3 regions of the Mycobacterium malmoense genome follow, and region 1 is predicted to be linked to each of the others. Evidence: riboswitches for the same ligand, from Rfam matches in the RefSeq annotation. Region 1 holds a riboswitch; each other region holds the start of a gene.

Evidence for each region. A riboswitch is a leader RNA that binds a small molecule or an ion and turns the genes downstream of it on or off. The one in region 1 is predicted to bind fluoride.
Region 2: another riboswitch for fluoride. It lies ahead of K3U93_RS18410 (inorganic diphosphatase); the one in region 1 lies ahead of K3U93_RS00660 (universal stress protein).
Region 3: another riboswitch for fluoride. It lies ahead of K3U93_RS20800 (PE family protein); the one in region 1 lies ahead of K3U93_RS00660 (universal stress protein).

Annotation. Positions count from the first base shown of each region.
Region 1 is NZ_CP080999.1:128,571-135,757, reverse strand. It holds gene K3U93_RS00670 (hypothetical protein) at 1-245, shown strand, start outside; gene K3U93_RS00665 (histidine phosphatase family protein) at 224-781, opposite strand; gene K3U93_RS00660 (universal stress protein) at 793-1,230, opposite strand; fluoride riboswitch at 1,258-1,332, opposite strand; gene K3U93_RS00655 (metallophosphoesterase family protein) at 1,549-2,424, shown strand; fluoride riboswitch at 2,424-2,497, shown strand; gene K3U93_RS00650 (NUDIX hydrolase) at 2,560-3,015, shown strand; gene K3U93_RS00645 (respiratory chain complex I subunit 1 family protein) at 3,015-3,974, shown strand; gene K3U93_RS00640 (hydrogenase) at 3,974-4,657, shown strand; gene K3U93_RS00635 (proton-conducting transporter transmembrane domain-containing protein) at 4,661-6,172, shown strand; gene K3U93_RS00630 (hydrogenase large subunit) at 6,169-7,187, shown strand, end outside.
Region 2 is NZ_CP080999.1:4,027,374-4,034,560, forward strand. It holds gene K3U93_RS18390 (sulfotransferase domain-containing protein) at 1-345, opposite strand, end outside; gene cysC (adenylyl-sulfate kinase) at 402-1,091, opposite strand; gene cysQ (3'(2'),5'-bisphosphate nucleotidase CysQ) at 1,536-2,279, opposite strand; gene K3U93_RS18405 (MFS transporter) at 2,392-3,846, opposite strand; fluoride riboswitch at 4,730-4,791, shown strand; gene K3U93_RS18410 (inorganic diphosphatase) at 5,102-5,590, shown strand; partial or broken gene K3U93_RS25735 (hypothetical protein) at 5,639-5,734, opposite strand; gene K3U93_RS18420 (APC family permease) at 5,736-7,187, opposite strand, start outside.
Region 3 is NZ_CP080999.1:4,523,196-4,530,382, reverse strand. It holds gene K3U93_RS20815 (Rv0518 family GDSL lipase) at 1-243, shown strand, start outside; gene K3U93_RS20810 (DUF732 domain-containing protein) at 434-847, opposite strand; gene K3U93_RS20805 (PPE family protein, SVP subgroup) at 880-2,247, opposite strand; gene K3U93_RS20800 (PE family protein) at 2,270-2,569, opposite strand; fluoride riboswitch at 2,967-3,029, opposite strand; gene K3U93_RS20795 (acyltransferase family protein) at 3,460-5,613, opposite strand; gene K3U93_RS20790 (alpha/beta hydrolase) at 5,623-6,501, opposite strand; gene K3U93_RS20785 (LLM class flavin-dependent oxidoreductase) at 6,850-7,187, shown strand, end outside.

The sequences.
Region 1 (7,187 bases):
CTTACTGGGCAGAGTTGGCCGATCTGCAGTCCAGCGACATCGGTCCCGTACTGGCGCTACTTGCCGACGCCGACGTCGGCGGCTACGTGGCGACTCCGGGCGGCCAATTCGGCCGGCGTGCGCATTCTCCGATCCACCGCCTGTGGGTGGATTCGCTGCAGTATCACCGCGCGGAAGACGTTCTCATGGCCTACCTGAACCGCAGAGACCGCACAGACGAGAGTCAGTCGGCCACAACGTCATAGGAGTCCACCCGCCAGACTCCATCGACCAGGCTGAGCTGGTTCCAGCACGCCGTCCGCTGGCCGATGTGGTCCAGCGAGGGATCCAGCTGCTCCAGCAAGGTGGTGTTGAACGCATCGTGTGACACCAGGACGACGGGTCCCGGCCCGAGTTCGTCCACGAGCTCGAAGAACGCTCGTCGTGCCCGCTCGGCGACCGCCGCTCGGCTTTCCACGCCAGGTGCGGAATCGACACTGCCGTAACGATGTTCGACATCATCGCGACGAAGGCCGGTCATGGGCCCATAGTCGCGGTCGTTGAGCCGGGCATCAATCGTGACCGGAACGCCGGCGGCAGCGCCGATTGCCTGCGCGGTCGCCACCGCCCGCTGCAGCGGGCTGGAGACCACCGCGGTGGGATGTCGGGCGGCCAGCGCACCGGCGAGCCGGGAGACTTCGGCGATGCCGACCTCATCCAGCGGCGGGTCGCTGAGCCCGCGCAGACGCCCCTCGGCGTTGAGCGCGGTGCGGCCGTGCCGGGCCAAATAGACCCGACTCACGCTGCCCGCGTTCACAGGCTGTCCGCGAACTCGGGCACCACCGCAACCGGGCGTGTGCTGTGGCGCAACAGGTTTCGCGCCACGGTGCCGGTCACAATGTGGCTCAGGGCCGGAACGATTCCGTGCTGCGGCCGGCCGACCACGATCAGGGTCGCGGAGCAGTCATCCGCGGTCTTGAGAAGCGCCTTAACCGGATCGCCGTTCAGAAGGTGATAGGTCCACGGCACATGGGCGGCATCGAGGGCTTCCCCAACATGCTGGCGCTCGGCGTCGAGCCTTTTCTTGGCAGCTTCGGCCGACTCGGTCGAGGTGCCGGAGATGGGGCTATCTGCCATGTCCACCACGTGGACGACATGGACAGGCACATTCAGGGCGCCGGCGAGTTCAGCGGCAAAGAGCACCGCCGCCCGGCTGGCCGGGTGGCGGTCGTATCCGACGACCAATGCCATGGCGGACTCCTTGCCCACAGCTTGCCAGGTAACACAGGAGCCATCAGCCGGGCCGGCGGTTCGGGCGGGCTGCCCAGGCGGAGATCCATCGCCTCGGTACAGGCTAGCCGCTCGGCCCGGGTGGGGACCAGCGTCAACGCGATTGACCCGGCCTGAAAAAGCCGCGTAGCCTGGACCGAAAACAGGCGGTGGGGCCCGCATCCTGCAATCAAGGGATTGCCCGGCGGTTGCCAACGGTCCCTGGGAACTGATCAGCTCCGGTTGTGCGGCGTGCCAGCGAGGCACGTCGCCAATCGGAAATCGACCCAGGAGGCGACTATGAATCGAGTACAACTGCCATCGCGCCTGCCGTCCCCTGGCCAACTGCTGGCGCACTCGGTGCTTTCCCCACCGTCCCGTATTGCGATCGCGGGCGACTGGCATGCCGACACCAAATACGGCGTCGCCGCGATCGAACATGCCGCCAAGCGTGATGCGACGGTGCTGATTCACCTGGGTGACTTCGGCTACAACTTCACCGACGACTATCTGGATTCGCTCGATGATGCGCTTGACCGCTGCGGCATCGTCTTAGCTTTCGTCGACGGTAACCACGAGAACTTCGATCGGTTGTTAAGCTGGCCCGTCGATGCCGACGGCTTGCGGTACCTGCGCGAGCGCATCGTCCACTTGCCGCGAGGATTTCGATGGCAGTGGGCGCAGACCAGTTGCTTGGCCCTCGGTGGCGCCTATTCCATCGACCGCTTTCTGCGCAAGCCCGGACAGTCGTGGTGGCCCCAGGAGTGGCTCACGTCGCAGCAAGCTCGTGACGCCGCGGCCGATGGACCCGCGGACGTGATGTTCTGCCACGACTGTCCGGCCGGCATCACGGTTCCGGGCGCCGCCCGCGACCGGTTCGGGTTCCCGGCACGAGAGCTGCGGCGTTCCGAGCTTTACCGGGCACGGTTGCGGTCCGTCGTCGATGCGGTTCGTCCAGCCCGGCTGTGGCACGGGCACTTTCACCACCGCTACCAATCCGTACTCTGCGGTGACGGATATCGCACTGTGGTGGACGGTTTGGGCAAAAACGGCGGTCCGATCGACAACAACATGGTGGTGGTCAATCTGGCGGAGCTGGGCGTTCATCGGCTCAGCACCAGAGACCCCGCCCGACCAGCGTCTTCCGACTTGACCAAGCGAATCGCCGTTGGTTAACTGGCATCGGCGATGGCGCCCGCCGGGAAGCACACTTTCGAACCGCCGTAAGGCTGATGGCACCTGCGAACGCAAGGAGTCGCAGGTGGTTTGTGTCCTTTGTCGTGCCAGCCCGGTGCTCTCGGCGGCGCCGTGATGAGATCGGTAGATGACTCGTTGGTCGAATTGCGTTGCGCTGTAGCGATCGTCCGCAGGGATGCGGTGCTGCTGTTGCAGCGCGATCTGGGAGACTGGGTGCTGCCTGGCGGTCGTCCCCGTCCGCACGAGAGTATGGGCTCATGCGTGCGGCGGGAGGCTCGCGAAGAGACCGGCCTGGATGTCCAACCCGGTGGCTGCGCTCTCGTCCTGGAGGTCAACGACCCCACAACTCGTCGACGGATCGTCGAATTGGTCTTCCTCGCAGACAAGTTCGATTCTGGAGCAGAGATAACGGGTGAGCCGGGGCGGTGGCCAATGTGGGTGCCTTGGGAAGACATGAAGGACGTGGCGCTGCATCCGCCCATCGGCGGTTTCCTCCGCGAGCTATCGCGAGGGGACGGTAAACACGCCCGTTATCTGGGCAACTTGTGGCGCCCGGGGTCGATTATCTGATGACAACACTGCCATTGCCGGTCATCCAGGGGTTGCAGGTGATCACCGTCGCCGGTGGGGCGCCGGGAGTCAGCGGCTTCATCGCCTGGTTCGAGGCGCGTCTTCAAGGTCGTCGCGGGCCGCGGATCCTGCAGCCGTATTTCGACCTCCTAAAACTCTTCGGGAAGGAGACGCTGGCACCGCACGGCGCGGGTCCGTTTTTCCGGCTGGCACCGCTGGCATCCTTCGCCTGTTACCTCACCGTTCCGATGCTGATCCCCGTGCTCACCAGTTACGCGTTGCCTCTCGGCTACATGGGCGACATCCAAGGCGGTGGCCTGATTCTGGCATTCGCCAGCTTCCTGGTGGCGGCCGCCGCCGCCGAAACCGGCGACGCCTACGCGCAGTTGGCGTCCAGTCGTGCCAAGACGTTCGCGGCCATCACCGAGCCGGTGGTGCTGCTCGTGGTGTTCACGGTGGCGTTGATCACGACGACCGACCTGCCGTATGTCCTGGGAGCCACCGTGCGCAGCGGCCCCGACCAGATCGTGCGTCCCGCCCACCTGTTGGCCTCCGCAGCGCTGTTCCTGGTGATCTTGTACGAGACCGCACGCATACCGGTCGAAACGCACACCGGCACAACAGAATTTGGGATGATCGAAACGGGACGCCCGTTCGAGCATTCCGGACCGGATCTAGCCCTTCTGCATTGGGGCGCCGCGGCCAAGCAATTCGTTCTGTATGTGATCTGGCTCAATGTCTTCGTTGCCCCGTGGGGGATGGCGTCAACTACCGACGTCACCGCGGTCGGATTGGCGATCCTCGCGCTATTGGGTAAGGCCGCGCTGCTGGGTTGTATCGTCGCCGTCATCGACAACAGCTACGCCAAGCTGCGACTGTTCAAAATCACCGAATTCGTCTCGGCCGCCTTGCTGTTGGCGATCCTGGCAGTATTCACCCTGTACTTGGGAGGCGGCTGATGATCGTTCTGGCGACCACTGAGTCCGTTCCGACCGTATACGAAGGCATCGCAAACACGGTGGCGCTGATCGTGCTGCTGCTGGAGTTCGGAATGCTGCGCGCCGCGCTGCTGCGTGGGCAAGTGCGCCTATACGCCGGGCAGTCGCTGGCCGTCAGCGTATTGGCCGCCGTCGTCGCATTCGGGCGCGACGTCCCCGAACTGTATGCGCTGGCGGTTCTTTCGCTACTGCTGAAGGTAATCATCGTGCCCCTTTTGGTGGTGGGCCTGCTGCGCGAGGCGAACGAAGAGATCGCCGGCAGCGGCGCGCTTGGGGTGGCGAACGAGGTACTGATCTCCATCGCCGTGGCGGCGTTCGGGTTTTTCGCCGTCGGTGTGCTCGGCATCCATTCCCGCGTGCTGCCCACGGCCGCGCTGAGCCTGTCGGTGGCCGTGATCTTGGTGGCCTTCATCCTGATGATCGTCCGGCGCGACGTCGTCAGCCAGGCAATCGGGTTCTTCTCACTGGAAAACGGGGTCTCGCTGGCCAGCCTCGTGGTCGCCGCCGGGATGCCGCTCATCCTCGAGGTCGCGTTCTTATTCGATCTGTTGGTCGCGGTGGTGGTTTTCGGGGTGTTGATGCGCACCCATCACCGACGAACACAGTCACTGTCCACCCAGACACTTGACCGGCTGCGGGGATAGCCCATGTCCGTATTGATGGTGGTATTGGTCGTCATGCCGCTGGGCACCACGCTGGTGTGCCTCCGCGCCCCGCATCGGGTTGCTGCGGCGGTGACCGCGCTGAGCGGTGTCGTTGCGTTTGTGCTGGCCGCCGCGCTGGTGCCGGCCGGTATCGACCACACCGTCACCGCGCTGCGGTACTTGAGGGCCGATTCGTTGTCGTTGATCTTTCTGCTCGGCACCTGTTTCCTGTACGCCACCGTCGGTATCTATTCCGTCGGCTACCTCGCCGACGAGGAGCGCGCGGTGCGTGCGGGAACGGCCGAGCAGCAAGCCTCGTTCGCCCGCCACAGCGCCCGGTTCTACGTTGGCTTCAACGCATTTGCGTGGTCGATGATTTGTGCGCCGTTGGTCAACGGTCTGGCGCTGTTGTGGATCGCCGTCGAAATCACGACGGTCATTTCGGCGCTGCTGGTCGCGTTGGACAACACCGAGGGCGCGACCGAGGCGGCATGGAAGTACGTGCTGATTGCGTCGTCCGGGCTCGGGATTGGCCTGCTCGCAACCATCTTTATGTACTACGCGGGCGCACAGGTGTTGGGGCAGTCTTATGACTTGGCATTCGATCCGCTGATCAGTGCGGCCCACCAATTGCCGCAGACTCCGGTGCGATTGGCTTTCGTGCTCGCGGTGGTGGGGTATGGCACCAAGGTCGGTTTTTTTCCGGTGCACACCTGGCTGCCCGACGCACACGCCGAGGCGCCCACTCCGGTGTCGGCGCTGCTGTCGGGGTCGCTGCTGGCGGTGAGCTTTTACGCGATCCTGCGCTATTACCAGATCACCCTCGCCACGTTGGGGCCGCGCTTCCCTCAGATGGTGCTGTTGGTCTTCGGCGTGCTGTCGTTGCTCTTGGCTGCGCTGTATCTGCTCGAGCAGCGGGATATCAAACGGCTGCTTGCGTATTCGAGCGTCGAGCACATGGGCATACTGGCGATCGGCATGAGCTTCGGTGCGCCGATCGCCCTGTCCGGCGTGCTGCTGCACGTCCTGGCCCACGCCGCCGCGAAGGGCAACGCGTTCATGGGCGCGGGCGTGCTGGTGCGCAAGTTCGGCACCAAGGAACTAGGCCGAATGGCCGACGGCATCGGGGTCCTACCCTGGTCGGGTCCGCTGTTTTTGATCGCCGTTCTGGCGTTATCGGCCATGCCGCCGTTCGGCCTGTTTCGCAGCGAATTCCAGATCGTCGCCGGCGGATTTGCCCATCCCCGCAATGCCGCCGCAGCGGCCCTCGTCTGCCTGGTCACCCTGGCGTTTCTCGGCCTGACTCTTGCAACCACCCGAATCCTCTTCCGCCCCAGCCGGATCGACCCGACCACCACCGAGCCCTCCCAGATTCCCGGTGAACCCAGCCGCTGGATGGTGACACCCGTCGTCGCAGGGGTAGTGGTGTTGCTGATTCTGGGGCTTGCGCCACCGTCGGATCTGGTCAGCCTGCTCAACCACGGCGCCACCGAACTCGCGACCGGTGCACAATGACCTCCGCTACCACGACCGATCTCATTGACCTGCCGCTGGCGCGGTGGCGCGCGCAAGTGGTCGAACACGTCGGCGCCGGCGATCGCTTCGCCGGCGTGTATGCCTCCCATGATGCGAAAACGGCCCAACTGCACGCCCTCCTGGTTGGCGGTTCCTGGGTCAGCTGCCTTCGAACGCGATTGACACCGGACGCCGACGGCTCGATGTCCTACCCATCGCTGACACCCGAAGTGCCATCGGCATTTTGGTATGAGCGAGCTCTACACGACCTGTCCGGCGTGGTCCCGATCGGGCACCCCAGGCTCGAGCCGCTGCTGTTGGCCCGCCAACCCGGACAACCTTCACCGCGGCCCGGGTACGTTGACCGCGCTGCGCTCGATCGCCACGTCCACTCCAGCGCCACCGAACCGCGTGGCCCGGTGGATGTCGGCGGCGGCGGCGTGTTCACCTTGCCGCTTGGTCCGGTGCGGTCCGGAGTGTATGAATCCATCGAATTCCTCATCGAAACCCCCGGCGAGGACATACCCCACCTCAACATCCGGCCGCACTACAAGCACCGCGGGATTGCCAAACGGTTCGAGACATTGCCCGTCGCCGACGGGATACTGGTCGCGGAACGCGTGGAAGGGATCGCGTCGGTGGCGCATGCCCTGGCCTTCGCCCATGCCGTAGAGAATCTCACCGGCGCGACTCCGCCGCGGCGGGCGCGACTGGTTCGGGTGATCCACGCCGAACTGGAGCGCATCGCCAACCACCTCGACGTGGTGACGCGGCTGTGCGACTCCGCCGGGATTGCCGTCCCTCTCGCGCGGTTCGGCTGGCACAAAGAGAGCATTATGCGATTGACATCTGCGCTGTGCGGCAACCGATTTGGTCGGTCAGTCGTGCGTGTCGGAGGAATCGGCGCCCAACCGCGGTTAGAACCGGCCGAAGTTTCGGCACGATTGGCGGCGATCGTACGCCGAATCCGCCACGACCGCGATGCCCTGATGGTGGACGCGTCGTTTCTCGACCG
Region 2 (7,187 bases), 1.4 Mb from region 1:
GGCCTGCGGAGCGATCGGCAGCGCATCAGCGGGCAGATGCGACTTAATCACCCGACGCACCCCCGCCACACGCTGCTGCTCGAGCACCGCCAGCATCGAGGCATGATCACCCCAACTGGAATCCAACCACGGCGAGGTATCCGATAAACCCCCCTCACTTTCCTGCCCATTATGCAAAATCTGCTGAACGATCCGCTGCGTCCACGTCGTCCCCGCCTTAAACGGATCCGCAACAACAATATCCCCCTCAACAAAACCACCCGACGCCAAAAACCCCTCCCACACCAAAGAATCAGAAAGATAATCCCTCACGACTCTCGTCGGGCTGAGCAGTTGTTTACTCATAGCAATTCTACCTTTCGGTTAAGGTCGCCTGCGGCGAAGGTTCGGAAAGAGCACTTTTAAATGTTGGCCCTGTCACGCATGTCTTGGTACCGGCCGAGGCCGGGAATGACATCCGCCGTTTCGAGATGAGAGACCACTTCGTCCGCCAGGGACTCGGCGTCCTTGTTTCCCCCGTCGAGGGTCCATTCCGGCTTCAACGGAGGTTCATACGGGGAATCGATACCGGTAAATTCCTTGATCTTTCCGGCCCTGACTTTCGCGTAGAGGCCTTTGGGATCGCGCTTCTGGCACACTTCTATTGGCGTATCGATGAAGATTTCCATGAAATCGCCATTGGCGAGGGTGGCCCGCACTGCGTCACGGTCGCGACGATAGGGGCTGATAAACGCCGTCAATACCACAAGACCGGCCTCGCAGAACAGTTTTGCGACGGCGCCGATACGCCGGATATTCTCTTCGCGATCCTCGGCTGAAAATCCCAGGCCAAATCGCTTGGCAAAAGCCTCTCCGTGGCGCTCTTCAAGCATTTCCGGGCCGGCGTTGAGCCCATAGCGTACGTTATCGCCATCCAGCACGAAGCTCCGTACGCCTCGTTCATAGAGCCTTCGGTCCACCAGATTCGCCACCGTGCTCTTACCGGAACCGCTCAGCCCGGTAAACCAGACGACACACCCTCGATGACCGTTGAGTTTCTCCCGTTCGCCCCGGGCAACGCTGTAGTGATGCCAGGTGATATTCGCACTCATCTCAAAACCTCTTTCCGGCCACCGGGGTGCCGACATACCCCCCGCCCTCGAATGACCAATCGACCTGGCCCGTCAAGGCAATCGTGGATGCTTGTTCTATTGACAGTTTTTGCGACATCTAGTAATGCGATCGACAGCCCTGATCGTCGCTATCAGGGCTGTGTATGGTCCGATATGACCACCTCTGCCGCGGATGGGTTGCCGTAGCGACGTCGCTAACAGCCTTTCTCCGTCCTTTTTAATCATCGTGATTTTTATTCTCACCCGGCAACCTTACAAGTAGCTGTATTTTGGTTGGATACTTCCTGTTTATCGCCCACGGACCGGCATCCGAGGACCGAATCAGGACGTCTCAATAGTTATGGTTATGACCCGGCGCGCTAAAGGCACCCCTCGGCGATTCCGGCCCGGGCCGATGATCGCGCAGGGGTGCCAGTAAAGACTTTATCTAAGGCCTATGACAAAGCTGTCGTTTTTTAAACTGGGCTTGTTATAGGTCAACGATGAGCTTCGTTGTCCCAGCCGCGACGAGTTTCGATAAATGCAATCACCCGCCGCCACATCCCACTCCATGGTCGGATTCATCCGGGGATAGATGTCCGCGAGCCCTTCCGCTACCAGGCAGAATTTTAGGGAGCTGCCCGCGGCGACGCGTTCCTTTATGGGAAAATCCTTGAGGTAGCTTTCCAGCGCCGGCGACGGGTGTGACTTGCTCTCCACGACCGTCAGGCCCTTGCTTAGGTCCGGTATTGAGGAAAATATCTGGACGGGACGGCTCTTCCTCACCTGTTTCCAGCTGCCCCGCCCCTTTTCGGCGTAATAAAGTAGCTCTTTTGCCGGGACATAGATGACGCCCAGCACGGGTTCCAGATCCTCGATGAGGGCAATATTGACGGTAAACTCATCGCTGCCCCGCACAAATTCCTTGGTTCCGTCCAGCGGATCCACCAGCCAGAAACGCCGCCAAGTCTTTCTCGTTTCGTAACCCGCCGACTGGGTCTCCTCTGAAATGATCGGAATCTCCGGGTCCAAAGCCTTGAGGTGCTTGGCGATGTACTCGTTGGATTCCAAGTCGGCGGCCGTGACCGGCGATGTGTCCTTACCGTGATCGCCTTTGTCCCTAACGATATGGGCGTGCCGCCGATGCTTGAGAATGAGCTTTCCGGCTTCGACCGCCGTGGCGGTCACCTCCTCGAGGTATTGGACGGGAGAGGTGTTCCTCGCTAGTTCGCTCGTGCTGTCTTTCATAATCCTGCTGATCCCCATTCTCGGCTTGTCGACTTGAATTGCGTCGGTCGGCTCAGAAATCCGTCGCCGCCCGGCCGCCCGACGCGCTCACGGGGTCGACCGCCTCGTCCGAGGTTTGCGGCCGCAACGTCGGTATCGGTGCACCCGGCCCCTGCCGCACATAGCGCGCCCAGGCCAGCAGCGCGGCGGCGATGTAACACGCGAGGAAAATCCAGAATGCCGGCGTCTCGGTACCGGTGCTGGAATAGGACTGCCGCAGGGCCAAGTTGATCCCCACGCCGCCCAGTGCGCCGAACGCACCGGCGAATCCGATCAAAGCCGCCGACCTGACACGGGCCCAGTGGTGGCGGTCGGCTTCGCTGAGATTCATTGCGCGGCTGCGCACCTCGAAGATCGAAGGGATCAGCTTGTACACGGCCCCCTTGCCGGCGCCGGTAAAGATGAACAGCGCAATGAAGCCGACGATGTAGCCGACCATCGTAAATGCCGTCACGGGGCCACCGCGGTCGCGGGTCAGATCGTCATGGATGCTGACGCCGACCAGCAATCCCCCCGCCACGATTGCGGCCGCGAAAACGCTCAGGGTGACATGGCCGCCGCCGAAGCGGTCGCTGAACTTGCCGCCGACTATCCGCGCCAGCGATCCCACCAGCGGCCCAATGAAGGCGATCTCGGCGGCGTGCAGCGACGCCTGCCCGTAGCTTTCCCCGCCGGCCACGAAGTTGTGCTGGAGCACCTGGCCGAACGCGAACGCGAAACCGAGGAACGAGCCGGAGGCGCACAGGTAGAGAAACGAGATTCCCCACGCGTCGGGCACCGAGAGAATGGATCGCAAGTTGCCCAGTGAAATGCCGGTGCGATGCGCGACGATGTTATCCATGCACAGTGCCGCACCAACACCGCCGAGGGTCAGCAGCACCAAGTAGATCGCGCATACCCAGTACGGCGCCTCGTGTCCCGCGGTCGCCAGCACCACCAGCCCGACCGCCTGGATCGCCGCCGACCCGAGGTTGGCCAGCCCGCCGGTCAGACCCAGCGCAAAGCCCTTGAGCCGCTGCGGATATAAGCCGTCGACCTTGGCCAGCGACGCCGAATAGTTGCCGCCGCCCAACCCGGTTAACGCGGCGCACACCAGATACGGCCACAGGGGCAACCCGGGATGGGCCAACAACACGATGGCCCCGACGGTGGGGATCAGCAGCACCAACGACGAGAACGTTGTCCAGTTGCGGCCCCCGAACCAGTTGGCGGCCATCGAATACGGGATGCGCACGAGCGCACCGACCAGAGACGCGGTGGCGCCCACCAGCAGCTTGTCGCCGGTCGAAAAACCATAAACGGACTGCGGCATGAACAGCACCATGACCGACCAGAGGTACCAGACCGAGAAAGAGATGTGCACGTTCACAACCAGCCACACCAGGTTGCGACGGGCGATGGCGTCGTTGCCGTTGTGCCAGGCCACGACGTCTTCTGGATTCCAGTCGGTGATGCGCGAACGCGCCATGCGTCATTTACCTTTCACGGACGATGTTGGGGCGACCATCAAACCGCCGAAATATGTGGCGGGTCGACTTTGATTGGGCTCATTCATGGTTCATCGACAGCCGGTCGAAAGAGACTGAAGTGTTTGGTGTTTCACGTCCTGAATGCCGGCCGCCGATCCAAACCGGGAGCACGGAAGCACCCGCCAGCCCGCGGCCGGAGTCGACGACGCCGCACGGGCGCAGGCGGGACCTTGATCGTAGGTATCGACAAAGATTGAACGGCCACTTACGGTCCTCCTGCGTCACACCCGGCTCCGCAATTGGTCAGCCGGGCAATGGTCTGTTCCGCAGGGACTGTTGGCCGTCGATGCTTGACGCGCGGTTATGGCGAGCCCCACCGCCATTGTGCGCCGTCGAGCCGGCGACGCACCTTTAAAACTTTCGTGATCTTATTGCTTGACAGTCAAGCTGACTTGTGATGAACGAACAACCGGCCATGGCCGATGCACAGGAGATTTCCAGCTGATTGGAACATTACATCCAGACGCGTTCGCCTTATAACCGCGGCGAAGCGGGCAGCCCGGCCGGGTGCCGGCCGAGCGATTGCCGGGGCACGTAATGGCTCGGCGGTGGTGCCGCCAACGGCACGTATCGGTTTGAAAAACGTCGGGCGCCGAGGGCGGTTCCGAGCGCGTCCGAAGGCCACGGGTGGTGTCGATCACAACCGGCAGTGCGTTTCGACAACGCGACGGCCGCGCCATCGGTGGCCCAAAGTTATTGCCGAACAACGGTATTGGGGCAAGGTATCGATCGAGGCTTGCGGCGGTCACCCGAGGCGGTGCGCCGTCACAGTCCAACGGGATGGCCTCGCCGCGCTTGACCAAAGCCGATTTCCGTTGCTTAACTGACAGCGGCGATGGAGCCCGCCCTGAACCGCCAATACGGCTGATGGCCCCTGCGAACATAGGAGTCGTAGGTGAAGCGCGCCAACATTGGCCTGCACCCTCCGGTTGAGTTGCGCTCCGCCGTCGCTGCCGCGCGCACAGATACGATGCAGTTTACTGCGTTAACCCGGTCAGACGCCTGGGTGTTGCCTGGCAATCCTTGCCATCGATATGAAAGCTGATATAATGCCGCGCCCGAAAGGTACGCGGAAAATCGGGTGGCGCGTCCACCGCGGGCCTCGCGAGCCGGCCGCGAGCCCCCGCCTCGCCCACCCGCACACAATCCACGCAAAGACCGAATTCGGACCGCCGACAATAAAGGAGTAGTCACATGGAATTCGACGTGACCATCGAAATCCCCAAGGGAGAGCGCAACAAATACCAGAGCGACCACGACACCGGCCGCATCCGACTCGACCGCTACCTGTACACCTCGATGGGGTATCCGGCGGATTACGGCTTCATCGAAGACAGCCTCGGCGACGACGGCGACCCCCTCGATGCTCTTGTCTTGCTGCCCGAGCCGGTCTTTCCCGGTGTTGTGCTCGCCGCCCGCCCGGTGGGCATGTTCCAGATGGTCGACGAGGCCGGCGGCGACAACAAGGTGCTGTGCGTGCCGGCCGGCGATCCACGATGGGACCACATCACCGACGTCGGCGACGTGCCGTCGTTTGTCCTGGATCCCATCGAGCACTTCTTCGTGCACTACAAGGACTTAGAGCCGGGCAAGTTCGTCAAGGCCGCCGACTGGGGCAATCGGGAAGCGGCAGAAGCCGAAGTCACGCGATCCTTCGAACGATTTCGCGCCAACGGTCACTGACGCCCGTTCCCGGCGTTCTGAGAAACACTTCTGAGAAACACGGTGTCGGCCCTCGGTTCCGTACATCGCGGCCAGGCTCGCGTATTCGCTCGGATCGCCGACCGGGGTGCCGGTGCCGTGCGCCTCGACCAGACCGATCGTGGCCCTACGTTTTGCTGATATGCCCGGGCTCTCCGGATTCGGCGGCCTTCGCGGGGTCCTCGATCACGTGGTACGCCGGGTCGATCATCGATATCGCCCGGTTGCCGGCCTGGCGGGCCTTTCCGGTGATCCGCAACAGCTGGCCGGGCTGGATGTCGGCGCCGCCGTGACCGGGACGGAAGGTGACGGTCATCTCGCCGCTGCTGTCGCCGACGACGACGTGCCGGACGGTCCGCCCGCGTTCGGTGACGTCCTGGACCTCATTGACCCGTCCCTCGACGGTGGCGCGCTGCCCGGAAATCAGGCCCGCCACCATGATCACCGACGGCGGGCGCTCGGGGTGTTCGTAGGCCTCGACGTTCTGGTCTTCGCCCCGGGAGACCCAGGCCTCGAGGTTGTCGACTTCGTGCTGAACCCACTGCTCGAAGCGATCGGGGTAGGCCTCCCTGACCCGGGATTCCACGTCGTAGGGCACGATCGTCGCCGCGGCGTCCGGCATGAGGCTGACGGCCCGGGCGATCTTGTCCGCGGTCCGGTCATGCAGCAGCCGCCCCAGCAGCGGCGCAAACGTTCGGCGCGGCAGCAGCACCGTCACGTTGGTGTCCGGATGTTCGTCGCGCGTTTTCGCGACCAGCACCTGCGCGGCTCGGTTGATGCGCCGGTCCGGGCAGTCCACGACCCGCAACGGGATGCCGAGATCGAAGTGATCCCAACGCTTTCTCAGCTGTGCGGCATACGCCTCGTCGACCATGAAGTGCACCGCGGTCAGCTCGTCGGCCCGCAATCCCTTGCCATACCGCAGCGCCTCGATCACCGCCAGGTCCACCGAGTTCACGAAGAGGAAAACCCGGTGCCTGGCGTACTTGACCAACTCCGGGCGGTCGGTGCGGAACAGCTCGAGAATGGCCGCCTCGGCGCGATATTCGCGGTTGAGCCGCATCAGCGCGAACACCAACAGCGGGAAGATGACGACGACCAGCCACGCGCCCTCGGTGAATTTCGCCACCGCGAAAATGCCCACCACGATCGTCGACAGGATCGCCGCGGACAGGTTGATCGCCAGCCGGTGTCGCCATCCCGGTTCCCGATGAGTCAGATGGTGCTTGGTCATCCCGTAACCGGCCATCGAAAATCCGGTGAACACGCCGATCGCGTAGAACGGCACCAGCGCGCTCACCGAGCCGCCCGTCACCAGCAGTAACGCCACCGACAGCGCGGCGAGCGTCATGATGCCGTTTGAAAACACCAGGCGGTGACCGCGTTTCGTCAGCTGCCGCGGCAAGAAGCGGTCTTCGGCGACGAAACTGGCCAGCGCCGGGAATCCGTTGAAACTGGTGTTGGCGCCGGTGAACAAGATGGCGGCGGTCGCCGCCTGGACCAGGACGTAGAAGATGTCGCCAATTACCCCGTTGCCGAAGACCGCGCGGCCCACCTGCGACAAAACCGACGGATATTC
Region 3 (7,187 bases), 930 kb from region 1:
TTCTTGGTGATCGGGCCGCCGTGGCCAACCGCCGCCGTTCCCGAGTCGATGCTGCAGATTCGCGACGTGCTGCACGCCGCGGCCGGGGGTGCGGGAGCGGCGTTCGTCGACCCGATCGCCGAAGGATGGTTCGTCGGCAGGCCCGACCTGATCGGGGTGGATGGCGTGCACCCGACCGACGCGGGCCACGAGTATCTGGCGGACCGGATCGCGCCGCTCATCCGCGCGCAGTTGTCTAGGTGAGTAGGGCGGCCGGCTGTGCTGACGTTTCAGTCGTCTGCATTCCGTTCATGATCCCATCGCTCCAGATCTCTCGCGGGTTCGGCAAACCAACTCCAGCGACTGACGCGGCCACTGCGAGGCACGCCAGCAGCGGTGGATTATCTGTAAACTCCCGAGAATCCTTCACGGATAAGACATTTGCCGCGCATGCTCAGCCCAGCTGGCCGCGGGCCCAATCCATCGCCGTCTGATATTGGTCGGTGCACAGCTCGCTGGTCGCGGCCCCGATGATCGCCCCGGCATCGCGGTTGGTGAAGCCACCACCGTTTTGAAGCGCGGAGAACACCGATGGAAGTGGTTGGCCGTCGCGTAATTGGTCGCATACGGAGCGTCCCCACGCGAGCGCGTCGGATGGCGAGACGTAGCTGACGTGGCTTCTTTCCAGACGCGTCAGGAATTCAGGGTCGTCGGCGCGGGCGGGTGCGGCCAGGGCAACGGCTGCGGCGAGCGCCGTGGCGAGCGTTAGCGTTCTCAACATTCCCACCCCTCGCGACGGTGGGTTATGGCTTGCGCGGATGGTGGCGCCGTGGGCGTCACCGTCGGCGAACGGGTAGTTGATGGCCATCTTGTGGCACTCCTGATGGTGTGAAGCGGTGATTAGCGACCCAGGACGCGTTGTTTTTGCTCGACGAACTCTTCGTCGGTCAGGATTCCCCGGTCGCGGAGTTCGGCGAGCTCGCGCAGCTCGGCGGCGATTCCCGTTCCGGCGCCCCCCGGTGAGGTCTGCGCTGGTTCGAGCGGTTTGCCTGTGCTGGCCCCGACGCCTTCACGGTGGCCCAGACCGGCCGCGCCGCCGAGGGCGCGGCCGGCCATGCCGGCAAGGGCCATGTCGCTGAACGTGTTACCGGCGGACCCCGTCAACGCCTGCGGGGCGGCGCTAACACTGCTTATCGGCAATGCCGCGGCGAGCGGGCGGATCGCCGTTGGAGCGACGGCGGCCCAGCGCTGGGGCACCGACAGCGCCCCAATCGACGACGACTGGCCCAGGCTTGCATTGGCGATCGCACCGCCGAGGCCCACGGAGCGCAGTCCGCCAAGATCTCCGGGTGCGCCCCCGCGGATGAGTCCCTGGGCCTCCTCACGCACGAGCCGTTCCTGGTTGGCTGCCGCGTTCCTCAGGTTGGTGCTGACCGAGTTCGCCGACATCGTCGCGCTCGTTGTCGACGTGCTCATACCCCCCAACGAGGCGAGCGGGCCAAAGTACGACGGAATCGAGGTCAGCGAGGGCAACGACGACGCCGAGGAGCCCGATCCACTCGCCAGGCCCAACAGCCCCGACAAGGGCGACGCCGACGACGTCGACGAGGCAAGACCCTGCAGCGCTTGTGGCACCGCGGACATCAGGTGTGGGCCCACCGACATGACGTGGGATACGCCCGATCCCGCCCCGGCTGCGGCGGCGTGGGCCACCGCGGCCGCCTGACCGGCCAACCCCGCCGGATTGGTCGTTGACGTCGGCGCCGAAAACGGCGTCAAGGCCGCGGCGGTCGCCGAGTGGGCGGCATAACCGATCATCGCGGCGACGTCTTGAGCCCACATCTCCATGTAGTGCGCCTCGGTCGCCATGATCGCCGGGATGTTTTGCCCCAAGAAATTGGTCGCAACCAGCGCCATCAACAGGCTGCGGTTGGCCGCGATCAGCGGCACAGGCACCGTCACAGCGAAGGCGGTCTCGTAAGCCACCGCCGCCGTCTTGGCCTGGGTGGCGGCCTGCTCGGCCTGCGCGGCCGCCGTGATCATCCACGCCAGATAAGGCCCAACGGCCGCCGTCATCGACACCGACGCCGGCCCCAGCCACGGCCCACCGGTCAGCCCCGAGATCACCGATCCGCAAGATGCCGCCTTGGAATACAAGTCGGCGGCCAACTCGTCCCAAGCCGCCGCGGCGGCCAGCATCGGGCCCGAACCGGGCCCTGCATACATCCTGCCGGAATTGATTTCCGGCGGTAACACCGCGAAGTCCATCTCGCTATCCCCTCCGAGGACGTCAGTTCAATGTGACGGCATTGGCGGCCTCGGTGGCCGCATACGATCCAGCACTGGTAGCCAAGGTGGTGACCAACAGTTGGTGCAGCACCGCCGCCTCGGCAGCGACCGCCTGATACATCGCGCCGTGAGTGGCAAATTGCAGCGCGGTAAGCGCTGAAACCTCGTCGGCGGCAGCGGGCACCACGCCCGTGGTCGGGGCCGCAATCGCCGCATTCTGAGCAGCCATCGCAGACCCAATCGCCTGCAAGTCGAACGCCGCCGCTGACAACATTTCCGGTTGTGCGGTCACAAAAGACATGGATCCTCCCCTTTCGCTTTAAGGCAGATCGAAAACTGTGGCTGACGCTGGCCAAACGACCCGAATTTCGGTCGGACACCTTTACCAAATCGAAGTTCGTCAAAGGTACTGTCGCGTAAGCACTTTCGATAAAGACCGTGATTGGCCCGTGAGATAATGCGTGGCCTGATACCCGCGCGCTGGGCTATCGGCTATCGCGACGGTTATTTTCGGCGATTCCCGGGCGCGGGCGGATTATCTACGATCTGATCGTCAGCCCGATTGCTGGAGCGAGTCATCGCCATGGTCAAGCAACCTGACGTCGACGGCATCCCGAATGCGGCCAGCATGCATAAAACCGGGAAAAGAGAAGCAAGAGCACAATGCTGAGCATCACCATCCACCCACTTTCTACTGCGTATGAGTAGAAGCCATTAGCCGGGATGGCCTTTCAAGGCGGTGCTTCATCGCCTAATGCCAAAGATAGCATGCGGTCGAACCGCCGTCGATAGCTCATATCCGGTTCTGCGGCACAAGATGTTTGGCGTTGCGGAATCCGAGCCGGATCGACGTTCTCGCAGCCGTGGCGCACCACGATCCGACCCGTATCGTGTTTACCCTTCGGTGCGGCGATCTTTGGTGGGCGAGAGTGTGCCGCTCATCCAGCTGTCAGGCAGACCACCAGTAGGCCAAAGTTTCAGTCGCAGAACGTTTTTCGAGCCAGACGCTTCAGTCTTCCGCGTGCCGCTCGTAGTCCCATCGCTCCAGGCGCGCTTGCAAGTGCATCAGGCCGACGCCGACGAGTGGCGCGGCCGCCGCGATGCAGACCAGCAGCAGCGAAGTCATCTCACAACCTCCAAAAACCTTTCCCTGATAGGACGATCGTCCGCGACCAGAAGTTCATTACGGTTTCACCCGCCCGCGACGGCGCGGTCCGCCAGCGCGCCGATCACGGGTGCCAGCAGTCGCGCGTATTCGGTCGTCACGTGGTTGTCGTCGCGGAACACCAGGGTGTTGCCGACGATCACCGGGCAGCGGTCCGGGGTGCAGAACAGCTCCGTCAGGTCGGCGTAGTGCCCGCCGCCGCCGGTGGTCGCCGCCCGCTCGGCGACGACGCCGCCGTCGTCGACCGCGACCGGGCGCGCAGGCGCGCAGGCGGTGGCGTCGTCCAGGTGTGCCGACAGGCACGCGGGCACGGAGCCGTGTGGATCCGGGGCCGGCCCGAGGACCAGAACGGTCGCGCCGTTGCCGCGCAACCGTTTCACGGTGTCGGCCAGGGTGCCGATCCACGCCGGGTCGTAGGACACAAAGCCGAAATCCCCGCCGTAGCGCCGGCTCATGTCCAGCACGACCAGCCGCGGGTGTTCGGCCGTCAACCGGGCCATGATCTGGCCGCGCCACTGTTCGCACTCGGTGTATTCCCGGCCCAGGTACGGGCTGGTGATGCGCAGCTCCTGCAGCGGGCAGGTCACCTTGGCCAGCGTCTCCAGCCGCCAATGCCGCTGCTCGGCGAGCTGCTGGAACGCGGGCTGCCACATCGCGGCGTGCGAGTCGCCGACCAGGGCCACCGTCGTCGGCGAGGCGGTGTCGCCCGTCGCGCACTCGGGTTGGCCGACATCGCGCCACGACCGCACGCAGCCGTTGACGAAGACCGCCGCCTTGTCGGCGGGCGCCGCGGCAAGCGGCGGGTCCAGGTTGGACGGCACGGCACGCAGGCCCGCGGACCCCGCGACCGCGTCGCGCGCCTGCTGGACCGTCGCGTCTTGCGGGCCGACGGCGGGGGCGTTCGCCGGGGGCAGCGCGACGATGTTGGCCTTGGGCGCGGCCGTTCCGTGCCCCGCCGGCGCCGGTACCACGTTCAGCAGCAGCACGCACGCGCACGCGGTGGCCGCGCTGGCGGCCCCGGCCACGGCCAGGCTGGCCTTCGCCGACCGGCGCAGGGCGGCCGCGAATCGGCCGGGATTTTCGACCAGATGCAGCGTGAGCACCGCGAGTCCGGCCGAGACGACGACCGCGGCGAGCCGGCCCGGCAGGCCCGCGGGCAGGCCCAGCAGCGGTGGCATCAGCAGCAGCACCGGCCAGTGCCACAGGTACCACGAGTACGACACCCGGCCGATCGCCCGCACCGCGGGCCGGCACAGCACGCGACCGGCCCCCAGGCCGCCGGTGACGCGCCCGGCGCCGATGATCAGGGCGGTGCCCAGCACGGGCAGCAGGGCCGCCGTGCCGGGGTACGGGGTGCCGGGTCCCAGCTGGGTGCAGGTCAGCACGATCAGGCCCAGACCACCCCATCCGGCGATCGCCGCGGCTAGCAGGGGCAGCCTGCGCCATTGGCGAATCGACAGGGCCACCAGACCGCCCGCGGCCAGCTCCCAGGCGCGGGTGGGCAGCGAGAAGAACGCCCAGGGCGGCGACGTGCGGGTCCACACCACGGCCGCCGCCAGCGACGCCGCCGCCACGCACCCGAGGACGACGGCATACGGCGTCGCCCGCGATGCGGTGCCGCCGCGCACGCGGCGCGCCAACCACGCGGTACCGATGATCAGCGCCGGCCACATCAGATAGAACTGCTCCTCGACACCCAGCGACCAGTAGTGCTCGAACGGCGACGGCGGGAGGTCGGAGGCCAGGTAGTCGGTGCCCTGCATGGCGAACCGGTAGTTGCCGACATACGCCGCACTGGCGATGCCGTCCGTGAAGACGCTTCGCGCCTGCAACGGCGGCAGCACCACGGCCGCCCCGATCGCGGTGGCGACGCCGACGGCGGCCGCGGCCGGCAGCAGGCGGCGGGCGCGGGCGCCGTAGAAGCGGCCGAGCCGAACGGCATCGGTCGTCGTGACCTCGCGCCAGAGCAGCCCGGTGATGAGGAAGCCGGAGATGACGAAGAAGACGTCGACGCCGATGTAGCCGCCGGTGACGCCCGGTATGCGCGCGTGGTAGAGCACGACGGCGATCACGGCGACGGCGCGCAAGCCCTCGATGTCCGGGCGAAAACCCGCTTGTCGCGGCGGGGGCACCACCCGCTTGCGGGGGAGGCTGTCGTTGTCGGGCCGCCGGACCTTCATCTGCCCCGGCTAGGACGCCATCCAGGCGAGCTCGCCGGGCAGCTGCGCCCGCCAATAGTCCATGTCGTGCCCGCCCGCGGAGAAGCTGCCCGCCGGTGGCTTTTTCAGCTGGTTGACGAATTGACGTGTGGCGAAATAGAAGCGGTCGCCGGTGCCGCAGTCCACCCGCAACGGAATCTGTGACAGCGCGGGGACGCCCAGCACGCTGTTTTGCACCCAGTCGTCATAGCTGTCGAACGCGCCGGGGGCGCTGCCGGTGAACGAGGTGAACAGCGCCGGGCTGATCGCGCAGATCCCCGCGGTGCGTGACGGGCCCAGCTTGGCACCCAAATGCAGTGCCCCGTAGCCGCCCATCGACCACCCCATAAGGCCCACCCGCGAGGTGTCCATACCCATTGACGACAGCATAGGCAGCAGCTCTTCGAGCACCATCGCGCCGGAGTCCGCGCCGGACGCCCGCCGGTGCCAGTAGGAGGTGTTGCCGCCGTCGACGCCCACCACCGCGAACGGCGGCTTGCCCTCTTTGACCAGCCGGGCGAGCCCGTCCTCGACACCGCAGTCGAGCATCATGTTCGCGTTGCCGTCCTTGCCGTGCAGCGCGATCACCGGGCGCAGCAGCCCGCTCTCGGGGGTGTATCCCGGCGGCAGCGCGATCACCCAATTGGTCTTGACGCCACCGCGGGCCGCGGACACGAACGAGCCGGTGAGCTTGGTCGGCAGGCTGCTGCCCGCCTTCGGCTCGAACGGCGCGGGAGCTTGCGGCGGCGCCGCCCACGGCTCCAGCGGATCCAGTAGCGCGCTCAGCGCCCACACGCCAGCGGCTGCAGCGCTGGCACCGGCGCCCATACGCAGTACCGCACGACGGTTCAGGTCAGGCACGAGCGACATAATGCCGCGCCGGCCGGCTTTTATCGGCCCAGCCACGCCGTATCGCAAGCATTGTGATTTAGCGTTGACGAAGAGTTGACATTCGGCCCGCGGGACGCCGAACACCCGTCCTTCGACCGCGCCGCGATGAACCGGTTCGTCGAGCACGCCAAACCCGCGGAGTGGCAACCGAATTCATGCCGGGAGCCAACCGTTCCCAGGCTCACGCTCAGGCCCCGATAACGCGGGTTCAAACTCGACGCGGCCCGCGCCAGCCCTCAAGGCGCCCGATCCGATCTCGGAGGTTTCAACCCTCGCACGCCGGGCCGATCTGCTGCACGATGCAAGGAGACTCGAAAGGGAGCGTGGATGAGCCTGGCGTTTCATTGGTTTTTGCCGACCTATGGGGATTCGCGAAACCTGATCTCGGGTGGGCACGGCACGGCGATGCACGGCGACCGGCCCGCGACTCTGCGGTATCTGCACCAGATTTGCGCGGCGGCCGAAGACAACGGCTTCGAGGCGGTGCTCACGCCGACCGGATTGTGGTGTGAGGACGCCTGGTTGACGACGGCGATGCTGATCGAGGGCACCGAGACACTGAAATTCCTGGTCGCGTTCCGGCCCGGTCTGCTCAGCCCGACCCTGGCCGCGCAGATGGCCGGGACCTTCCAGCGGCACTCGGGTGGACGGCTGCTGCTCAACGT